3 regions of the Streptomyces sp. NPDC057654 genome follow, and region 2 is predicted to be linked to each of the others. Evidence: riboswitches for the same ligand, from Rfam matches in the RefSeq annotation. Region 2 holds a riboswitch; each other region holds the start of a gene.

Region 1 (3,267 bases), on a different contig from region 2:
AAGGGATCGTCGGGGTACGTGCCGTCGGCGAGCAGCGCGGCGAGCACGGTGGAGCGGGCGGCCGCCGGATGCCAGCCCCTGGTGTCGTAACCGGGGGTGGAGACGGTCTCGGCGCTGTCGGCGACGTCGGCCGAGGACTGGATCGCGAACCCCGAGAGCGGCGTCGCGGCCCCCGCTTCCGGCGCGGCCCGCGTGACGGGGGCGCTCGGCGGGGCGGCGGGGCGCGGCTGGGGGGCGGTGGCGCGCGCGGGGAGGGCGACGGCGGGAAGGGCGAGGCTCAGCAGCAGGCCGGTGACGGCGATGGGCGCGACGGGGCGGAGGGACACAGGGGGTACCTCTCGGACGGCTGAGGCGACATGAGTCGGCGCGGGGAGTGGCGGAAGCGGCTCAGGCGGTTCAATTCACCTTTCACAAATGGAAGTTAAGAAAGTTAAGAAACCTTCCTATTGGGTGGGGCAGGACGCTAAGGACTCGTAACGTTCATGTCAATGACCTGGACGGAGTCCGGCCGGATGACTGGGTGAGGGGACGCTGTGCGCGGAGGACGAGTGGCCGTCGTGGGCGGCAGCATCGCCGGCTGTGCCGCGGCGCTGGCCGCCGTACGGGCCGGGGCCGCGGAAGTCGTGGTGTACGAACGGGCCGCCCGGCGGCTCCAGGACCGGGGCGTGGGGCTCGCCATCCAGCAGGACCGGTACGCCGAACTGGAAGCGGCCGGATACGTCGACGCCCGCATGCCCTGGGTGCGGCTCGCCCGGCGCGTCTGGCTGCTCGGCGACACGGACGCGCGCGGCGGCCGGGAGTTCGGGGTGCTGCCCTTCCCGTTCCGCTCCTACAACTGGGGTTCTCTGTGGACGGAGTTGCGCGCCCGCGTCCCCGAGAAGGTCGCCTACCACTCCGGCGCCGCCGTCGAATCCGTGACCCCGGACGCCGGTCGCGGTCCGGGGCCGCGCGGTCCGGGGCCGCGCGGCGCGGTGCTGCGCCTCGCGGGCGGTGCCGAGGAGCGGTTCGACCTCGTGATCGGCGCGGACGGTTACCGCTCGGTCGTACGGGCCGCGATGTACCCCGACATCGCGCCCCGGTACGCCGGGTACCTCGCCTGGCGCGGCTCGCTGCCCGCCGAGCGGCTGCCGGGCCCCCGCGAGACCTGGGCCGAACAGGACGCCGCCACCGTCGCGTTCCCCGAGGGCCACATGATCGCGTACCGCATTCCGGGCCCGTACGGCCGCGGCGCCTCCGTCAACTGGGTGTTCTACGCGGTGCCCCCGGACGTACCGGGCCTGCGGCTCGACGACCCGACCGTACCGCCGCCGCGCACGGTGACGGCAGAGTTGATGGAGCATCAGGAAAAGGTGGTGGCACGTCACTTCCCGCCGTACTGGCGGGAGGTCATCGAGCGCACCCGCCCGCGGGACACCCTGGTGCAGCCCATCTTCGACCTCGCCGTGCCGCACTTCGCCAAGGGCCGGCTCGTCCTCCTCGGGGACTCCGCCGCCATCGCCCGCCCGCACACCGGCAGCGGCGCGGTCAAGGCGCTCCAGGACGCCACGGTGCTGGAGCGCGCCCTGCGCTCCGCAGAGGACTGCGACGCGGGGCTGGCCGCGTACGACGCCGAGCGCGCGCCGATCGGCCGCGCGGTGCTGGAGCTCGGCAGGCGGCTCGGCCGGGCGCAGGTGCTGTCCGTACCCGACTGGGCGGCCATGGACCAGCGGTCCACCGAGGAGTGGTGGCGCGCGGCCTCGGAGGGCGAGAAGGGGTTCGGCGGCCATGCCCTGGGTGGATGATCACATCCGTTCACCACTGGTCAGAGCCGCCGAAACCGTTAAAGTAGCCGGGCCGTGGTGTTCGGGAAGACCGGTGAGGGGTCCTTGTGGCCCTATTCCGGAGCGGCCCTCGCCACTGTGATCGGGGGGTCCTCAGCCCGTTCCGTACGCGCTTCGGCGGGCGTACGGAGCCACTGGCCGCAGCCTGCGGCCGGGAAGGCAGGGAGGAGAACAGCGCGAGCTGAACCCGTAAGCCAGGAGACCGGCCACGGCATCTCACGAAATGATCCACGAGGTGCTGGAGCGTGACTTACGGATGGCCCTGCCCACCGATACCCCCACTGGTTCCCCCGATTCCCCCGCCGGCCCCGGCTCCCCGGCCGCCGCGCCCGCGTTCCGCTGGCAGCGGCAGGACACCCTGCGCACCGCCGGCCTGCTGGCCGTCATAGCCGCGCTGCACGTCGTCGCCTTCGGCGTGCTCTTCCTGCTCGTCGTGCCCAGCCACTACACGGTCGGCTCGCAGGTCTTCGGCGTCGGCCTCGGCATCACCGCCTACACCCTCGGCATGCGGCACGCCTTCGACGCCGACCACATCGCCGCCATCGACAACACCACCCGCAAGCTGATGGCCGACGGCAAGCGTCCGGTCTCCGTCGGCTTCTGGTTCGCCCTCGGCCACTCCAGCGTCGTGGTCGCCATGGCCGCGCTCGTCGCGGGCGGCGCCCACCTCGCCGGCACGCTGATCAACGAGGACTCCGCCGCCCACCAGACGCTCGGCGTCGTCGGCACGACCGTCTCCGGGACCTTCCTCTACCTCATCGCCGCGCTCAACCTGGTGGCCCTCGCGGGCATCTGGAAGGTCTTCCGCTCCATGCGCGCGGGCCGCTTCGACGAGGCCGAGCTGGAGGAGCACCTGGACTCGCGCGGCTTCATGAACCGGGTGCTCGGCCGGTTCACCCGCTCCATCACCCGCCCCGGCCAGATGTATCCGCTCGGCTTCCTCTTCGGACTCGGCTTCGACACCGCGACCGAGGTCACGCTGATGGTGATGGCGGGCAGCGGCGCCGCGGCCGGGCTGCCCTGGTACGCCATCATGTGCCTGCCGCTGCTCTTCGCGGCGGGGATGAGCCTCTTCGACACGCTCGACGGCACGTTCATGAACTTCACGTACCAGTGGGCGTTCTCCAACCCGGTCCGCAAGGTCTACTACAACCTCACCATCACCGGCCTGTCGATCGCCGTGGCCTTCCTCATCGGCACGATCGAGCTGGTGAGCGTCCTGCGCGAGAAGCTGGCCATGGACGACGCGGTCACCGGCTGGATCTCCGGACTCGACCTCGACAACGTCGGCTTCGTCATCGTCGGGCTCTTCGTGGTGGTCTGGGCGATGGCCCTCGCGTACTGGCGGTTCGGGAAGGTCGAGCAGCGCTGGGCGGCCCGGACGGCGCCGGAGGGCTGACCCGGCCGACGGATGGTGACGAGGGGGCGGCGTGGCCCGGTGCCACGC
Region 2 (3,267 bases):
CCCTCGGCGCGGTGCCCGTCGCGGCCGACCGGGATCTGGGCTTGGCACATGAGCGCCACCGGGGCGAACGTCTCTCTTCTTCCGGATCGTTCGACCCGGCCGGAGCCCGCTTCGCTCGGTGGCCGTGAGCGGCGAGGCGAAGGACCGGGTCAGGCGGCCGAAGCCCGAGTCGGTCACGCCCTCGCGCTTTCGGCGGCCACGCCCGGGGGCCCGGGGCGGGGCAGTTTTGCCGCCATTCCTGCGACGATCTTCTGTAGCAGGCTGTAGAAGAGGATCGGCAACAACACCTCGGGGCGGTGGGAGAACCAGCAGGCGGCGAGCACCGCTGCCGCGCTGCTGTTGTTCATGCCGGTGGCGAAGGTGAGGCAGATCCGGTCCGGCTGGTCGCGGCACGTCCAGCGGGACATCCACCGGCCGCAGCCGAACGCCAGGCAGCACACCGCGCCGGACAGGCCGAGCGCCAGCAGCAGCAGGTCCGGGTCCGGGCGGGCGAGGGCCTGCCCGAGCGCGCCGGCCGCGTTGAGGTAGCAGAGCAGCAGGATGTTCACCGTGTTGACGGCCTTGACCGACGGCAGGATTCGACGGGTGCGGTCCTCGCCGAGCGCGACCCGTACGGCGATTCCCGCGAGGCACGGCAGCACCACCGACACCAGGGCGAAGATCCCCGCCCCGGTCCGGGCGATGACATCGACCGTGGCCGTGTCGTCCAGCGTGCCGGTGCCGTAGGGGCCGACCAGTTGGCCGGCCAGATGCATTCCGAGGGGAACGGTGAGCGGGCTGAGCAGCGTGGAGCCCACCACCATGGCGACGACCAGGGGGACATTGGCGCCGGCGTTCTGGCCCCAGGAGGCGGCGCCGCCCGCGATGGGCATCGCCAGTACCAGCATCAGCCCGACCACCAGACCCTCCGCCTCCGCCGTATCGGGCCAGGAACGCAGACCGAGCGCGACGATCGGGAGTACGAGCAGGGGGAGCAGGGCATTGGCGGCGATGCCGAGCACCAGCCGCACCGGCCGGGACACCACCTCGCGCAGATCGGCGACGCGCACGCCCAGACCGGCGTTGAACAGCATCACCGCCAACAACACCATCGACACCGTCAGAACGCCTACGTGCAGAGGCAGCGCCAGCGTCAGCCCGCGCAGCATCTCGCCGGGCACCGGGAACACACCGGCCAACAGGTAGCAGACGAGCATCAGCCCCAGCAGCCACCGCTGCACAGCATTCACCACAGTCATCACGCAGCAGAGCGTATAGGTCGCCCTGTGTCACGGCTGTCGCTGAAGCCATCGGAGCCTCGCTCCAGGGGGCGACGGTGGTAAGCGCACGGGCACGGCCCACAGTCAGGTGCGCACCTCCGTGCGGCTGCTCGCGGCTGGGTTCACCGGCACTACTCGACCAGTGACTCTCTCATGATCGACATGGACGGCACTGAAGTCGCCAGCCGTCCCGAGGACGCGGAGCGTGTGGTCGGGGAGGACGCGGGCGCCCTGGCACCGACGAGGTCACGGTGCGTCTGCTGCCTCCCGGCGGTCGGAAGCCGAGGCGGCGCGGTCCGCCGTCCGGCTGGGCGCTGCCGCCGTGGGGCGGGTGACATGATGGGTTGCGGACACGGGCGACAGCGGCCCGAGGAAACCGGTGTGAATCCGGTGCGGTACCGCCACTGTGATCGGCGAGCGGATCCCGACGAGCCACTGCCCCGCGCGGGCGGGAAGGCCGGGACGAGCGCGGACCCGAGAGCCAGGAGACTCACGCTGTCGCCTCCTCGAAGCACCCCGGGGCGGAACTCCCCGGCAAGAGGGAGGATGCGGCATGCCTGAACAGCCCGCCGACGAGCGCGCGCCGACAGCGGACCGGGCGGTCCCGTGCCGGGTGGTGGTGTGCCGCGACTGCTGCTGCGGGACGGTGAAGGTCAACGCCGATCATGCGGCGCAGACCGCGCGGCTGCGGGAGATCGCCCCGGTACGCATCTCCGAATGCCTGGACGTGTGCGAACAGGCGAACGTCGTCGTCGTGCAGCCCTCGGCGGACGGGCGGGCGGCAGGCGCCCGCCCGGTCTGGCTCGGGCTGGTCAACGACCCGGCCGCCACCGAGGACATAGCGGACTGGGTGCGGGACGGCGGGCCGGGTGTCGCGCCCCGCCCCGAGATCCTCGACCTCTATCTGATCGACCCGCCGCGCCGCGTCGGGACATCGACCTCATGACCGGCGGTCAGGGCACGGCGGACGAAGTACCGGCGGACGAGGTCGTCGTGGCGCTGCGCGACGTCGCACAGCTGGGTGGCTTCTTCGCTCTCGACACGGTCCGGGGACCCGCGTCCGGTGAAGAGCGGCTCACGCGGGAGGGGTTCGCCGCGCGGGCCAGGACCGTCAACGAACGCTATGGCACCGCCGAGACCCGTATCGGCGTCTCCATCGCCCACCTCGGACTCGCGGCCCGCCTGTGGTCGCCGGTCCTCGCCTGCGCCCTCGTCCACGGGATCGTGCCGGTGATGACCACCGCGGAATGGGCCGGTGACGGCTCGGCCCTTCGTCTGGCCGGGCCGCGGGGCAGCCGCGCCCCGAGGTCGGCGTCATCGCTCGCCGATGCCGTGTGTGTGCAGGCCGACGGCGTCCTTCAGCGCATGGAGGGCCACCTGCCCGTCAAGATGGCGCCGCGGTTGCTCGCGGGTAACTCCGCTTCCGCGCTGATCGGTTCGGCGGCGCAACTGCTGAGGTACCGGACCGGTCTGCGGACGCCGCTCACCGAGCTGACCCGGGAACTCCTGAAGACGGGACGGCTGCGCGGGACCGGCCGGATCACCGGCCCCGAACTGACCTTCCGCCGACGCAGCTGCTGCCTGTACTACCGGGCGCCCAACGGCTCGAAGTGCGGGGACTGCTGCCTGGCCCGGTGACTTGGCAGGTCACCGGGTGCGAGCCCATGCTCGGTACGCTCACGGGTCTCGTCGGAGGTCACCGTTCCGTGTCAGGCGCCCGTCCGTCGGCAGGAACGCCACCCGGGGGGCCTCCGGTGCGGGGGTGCGCCGCGACCTCGGTGGTCCCCTTGCAGACCTCCGCGAGCAGGCGAGGAGTGAGCGCCTCGTGCGGCGGTCCGGCATGCCCGCCACGAAGCCCGCGCCCGCCATCCGCCCCTCGGCCCGCGTCGGACTCGTCATGGCGATGGCCGCCTTCCTCGGCGTCGTCGCGTTCTTCTGGCCGTTCGGCATCGCGCCCGGCGCCTTCGGACCGAACTATGCGCCTCCGCTGATCTTCGGGGTGCTGCTC
Region 3 (3,267 bases), on a different contig from region 2:
CGACGAGGGCCTGTTGGTCTTCGGTGAGCAGGGTCGCGGTCATGGCGCTCATCCCATGGTGGGGAGGGTGAAGCTCGCGCCTTCCTTGGCGCCCGAGGGCCAGCGCGAGGTGACGGTCTTGGTGCGGGTGTAGAAGCGGATGGCGTCGGGGCCGTGCTGGCCCAGGTCGCCGAAACCGGACCGCTTCCAGCCGCCGAAGGTGTGGTAGGCGACGGGGACCGGGATGGGCACGTTGACGCCGATCATGCCGGTGTTCACGCGGCGGGTGAAGTCGCGGGCGGTGTCGCCGTCCCGGGTGAAGATGGCGACGCCGTTGCCGTACGGGTGCTCGCTGGGCAGCCGCAGGGCCTCCTCGTAGTCGGCGGCGCGCACGACGCACAGGACGGGGCCGAAGATCTCCTCACGGTAGATCCGCATCCGCGGGGTGACCCGGTCGAAGAGGGACGCGCCCGCGAAGAACCCGTTCTCGTGGCCGGGCAGGGTGAAGCCCCGGCCGTCGGCGACGAGTTCGGCGCCCTCGTTCACGCCGATGTCGACATAGCGGCGGACCCGGTCGAACGCGTCCCGGCTCACCAGGGGTCCGAAGTCGGCTTCCGGGTCGTCGCTGCGGCCGATGCGGAGCGTGCCGACGCGTTCCTTGAGGGCCGCGACCAGCCGGTCGGCCGTCTCCTCGCCGACGGGCACGGCCACCGAGATCGCCATGCACCGCTCGCCCGCGGACCCGTATCCGGCGCCGATGAGCGCGTCGACCACCTGGTCGAGGTCGGCGTCCGGCATCACGATCATGTGGTTCTTGGCGCCGCCGAAGCACTGGGCGCGCTTGCCGTGGGCGGCGGCGGTGGCGTAAATGTGCGCGGCGATCGGGGTGGATCCGACGAAGCCGAGCGCGCCGACCCGCGGGTCCTCCAGGAGGGTGTCGACGGCTTCCTTGCCGCCGTTGACGACGTTCAGGACGCCGGGCGGCAGGCCCGCCTCCAGGAACAGTTCGGCCAGCCGCAGCGGTACCGACGGGTCGCGCTCGGACGGCTTGAGGATGAACGCGTTTCCGCAGGCCAGGGCTGGTGCTGCCTTCCACAGCGGGATCATCGCGGGGAAGTTGAAGGGGGTGATCCCGGCGGTCACGCCGATGGGGGCGCGCAGCGAGTGGACGTCGATGCCCGTGCCGGCGTTGTCCGTGAACTCGCCCTTGAGGAGGTGCGGGATGCCCGCGGCGAACTCGACGACTTCGAGGCCGCGCTGGATGTCGCCGTGCGCGTCGGCCACGGTCTTGCCGTGCTCGGACGACAGCAGCCGGGCGAGGGAGTCGCGCTCGCCCTCGACGAGCTGGAGGAAGCGCAGCAGGACGCGGGCGCGGCGCTGCGGGTTCCACTCGCCCCACTCCCGCTGTGCGGTGAGCGCGTCGGCGATGGCCGCCTCGGTGTCGGCGCGGCCCGCGAGGGGGACGCGGGCCTGGACCGTACCGGTGTTGGGGTCGTACACGTCGCCGTGGAGGCCGGACGTGCCGGCGGTGTGCTTGCCGCCGATGAAGTGCGTGAGTTCGCGGACCATGGGTGCCTGCTCTCGTCAGGGGAGATCCGGGGACGGCGCGGGGCCGCGGCGGCGGGCGCACGGGTGGGTGCGCCGCCGCGGCGGGCCGCGGGACAGTGAACGCCGGGCCGCCGGACGGACGTCGAAGGCCGCCGGGGCGCGAGGGTCTACGAGCGCGGGGTGGGCCGGTCGCGCTCCGCCGGGTCACCAGGGTCGTGGGTACGGACCGGTGCCATGCGTGTCTGCTCCATCCTCGTGGACAACACGGAACATCCCGCGGCCGGTATCCTGACTCCCGGATCCCCGCGCGCCGCCCGTCTTCCCGGCAGACCTCGCCAGTGACGTGTGGATGGCAGCACACTCCCCGGTCACAGTGGCGGGACCGTGCCGGATTCACACCGGCTTCCCCGCACCGCGGACCTTGTGCCCCGAAGATATAGTTGGACGTCCTAGTAAGTCCACCCCCTCCGGCGACCGCTCCCCGGCACGCCCCGTGTCCCACATCACGTTCCGGGATGTGAACAGCGGTGCCCAGAAAACCCCCTGGCCTCTAGGCTGACCCGTGCAGCTGGTTCGCCCTGCCCCCCAGGCAGGCGCGTCGCAAGAGGGAACCCGGTGGGAATCCGGGACTGCCCCGCAGCGGTGAGCGGGAACGACCGCCGTCATACGCACTGGATCCGGCCATGGGTCCGGGAAGCGACGGCCAGTAGGAATCTGCCCCGGCAGATGTGCCCGCGAGTCCGAAGACCTGCCCGTTGCCCGTACGCGACCGATGGCGTACGGAAATCCCGGTGGCCTCGTGGGCGGGTCGGCGTGCATATCAGGCGGGACACCGCGCGGCTGACGCGCGGACACCGGCCTGGTCCGTCACCCTTCGCGTCCGCGTCCCGCCGCCGGGATCTCAAGGAGTTTCTCGCGAAGGAGATTTCCGTGACAGCGAAGTCCGCAGCCGCGGCAGCACGGGCCACCGTGTATGGCTACCCCCGCCAGGGCGCGAACCGCGAACTGAAGAAGGCCGTCGAGGGCTACTGGAAGGGCCGCGTCACCGCCGACGCCCTCCGGGAGACCGCGGCCGGCCTGCGCCGCGCGAACTGGCGGCAGTTGGCCGACGCCGGCGTCCACGAGGTGCCGACCGGCGACTTCTCGTACTACGACCACGTCCTGGACACCAGTGTCATGGTCGGCGCCATCCCGGCCCGGCACCGCGCCGCCGTCGACGCCGACCCGCTCGACGGCTACTTCGCCATGGCGCGCGGCAACCAGGACGTGGCACCCCTTGAGATGACCAAGTGGTTCGACACCAACTACCACTACCTGGTGCCGGAGCTGGGTCCGGACACGGTCTTCGCCGCCGACTCCGCCAAACAGGCCGCCGAGCTGACCGAGGCCCGTACGCTCGGCCACACCGCGCGGCCCGTCCTCGTCGGCCCCGTCACCTATCTCCTGCTGGCCAAGCCCGCCCCCGGCGTCGCCGCCGACTTCGAACCGCTCACCCTCCTCGACCGGCTGCTCCCCGTGTACGCGGAGATCCTCGCCGACCTGCGCGCGGCGGGCGCCGAGTGGGTGCAGCTGGACGAGCCCGCCCTCGTCCAGGACCGCACCCCGGCCGAACTGAACGCCGCCGCCCGCGCCTACCGCGACCTGGGCGCCCTCACCGAGCGGCCGAAGCTCCTCGTCGCCTCCTACTTCGACCGGCTCGGCGACGCGCTGCCCGTCCTCGCCAAGGCCCCGGTGGACGGC

Evidence for each region. Region 2 has a riboswitch for cobalamin ahead of ACFU99_RS19550 ((2Fe-2S) ferredoxin domain-containing protein). Riboswitches for the same ligand answer to the same signal wherever they lie in the genome.
Region 1: another riboswitch for cobalamin. It lies ahead of ACFU99_RS16880 (HoxN/HupN/NixA family nickel/cobalt transporter); the one in region 2 lies ahead of ACFU99_RS19550 ((2Fe-2S) ferredoxin domain-containing protein).
Region 3: another riboswitch for cobalamin. It lies ahead of ACFU99_RS27395 (CoA-acylating methylmalonate-semialdehyde dehydrogenase); the one in region 2 lies ahead of ACFU99_RS19550 ((2Fe-2S) ferredoxin domain-containing protein).

The regions. Positions count from the first base shown of each region.
Region 1 is NZ_JBHVHQ010000190.1:8,443-11,709, forward strand. It holds gene ACFU99_RS16870 (sugar-binding domain-containing protein) at 1-326, opposite strand, end outside; gene ACFU99_RS16875 (FAD-dependent monooxygenase) at 534-1,781, shown strand; cobalamin riboswitch at 1,820-2,046, shown strand; gene ACFU99_RS16880 (HoxN/HupN/NixA family nickel/cobalt transporter) at 2,044-3,219, shown strand.
Region 2 is NZ_JBHVHQ010000244.1:3,957-7,223, reverse strand. It holds gene ACFU99_RS19555 (bile acid:sodium symporter family protein) at 174-1,238, opposite strand; cobalamin riboswitch at 1,629-1,751, shown strand; gene ACFU99_RS19550 ((2Fe-2S) ferredoxin domain-containing protein) at 1,813-2,205, shown strand; gene ACFU99_RS19545 ((2Fe-2S)-binding protein) at 2,202-2,897, shown strand; partial or broken gene ACFU99_RS19540 (ECF transporter S component) at 3,100-3,267, shown strand, end outside.
Region 3 is NZ_JBHVHQ010000449.1:3,140-6,406, forward strand. It holds gene ACFU99_RS27390 (acyl-CoA dehydrogenase family protein) at 1-43, opposite strand, end outside; gene ACFU99_RS27395 (CoA-acylating methylmalonate-semialdehyde dehydrogenase) at 49-1,548, opposite strand; cobalamin riboswitch at 1,788-1,973, opposite strand; cobalamin riboswitch at 2,080-2,298, shown strand; partial or broken gene ACFU99_RS27400 (5-methyltetrahydropteroyltriglutamate--homocysteine S-methyltransferase) at 2,458-3,267, shown strand, end outside.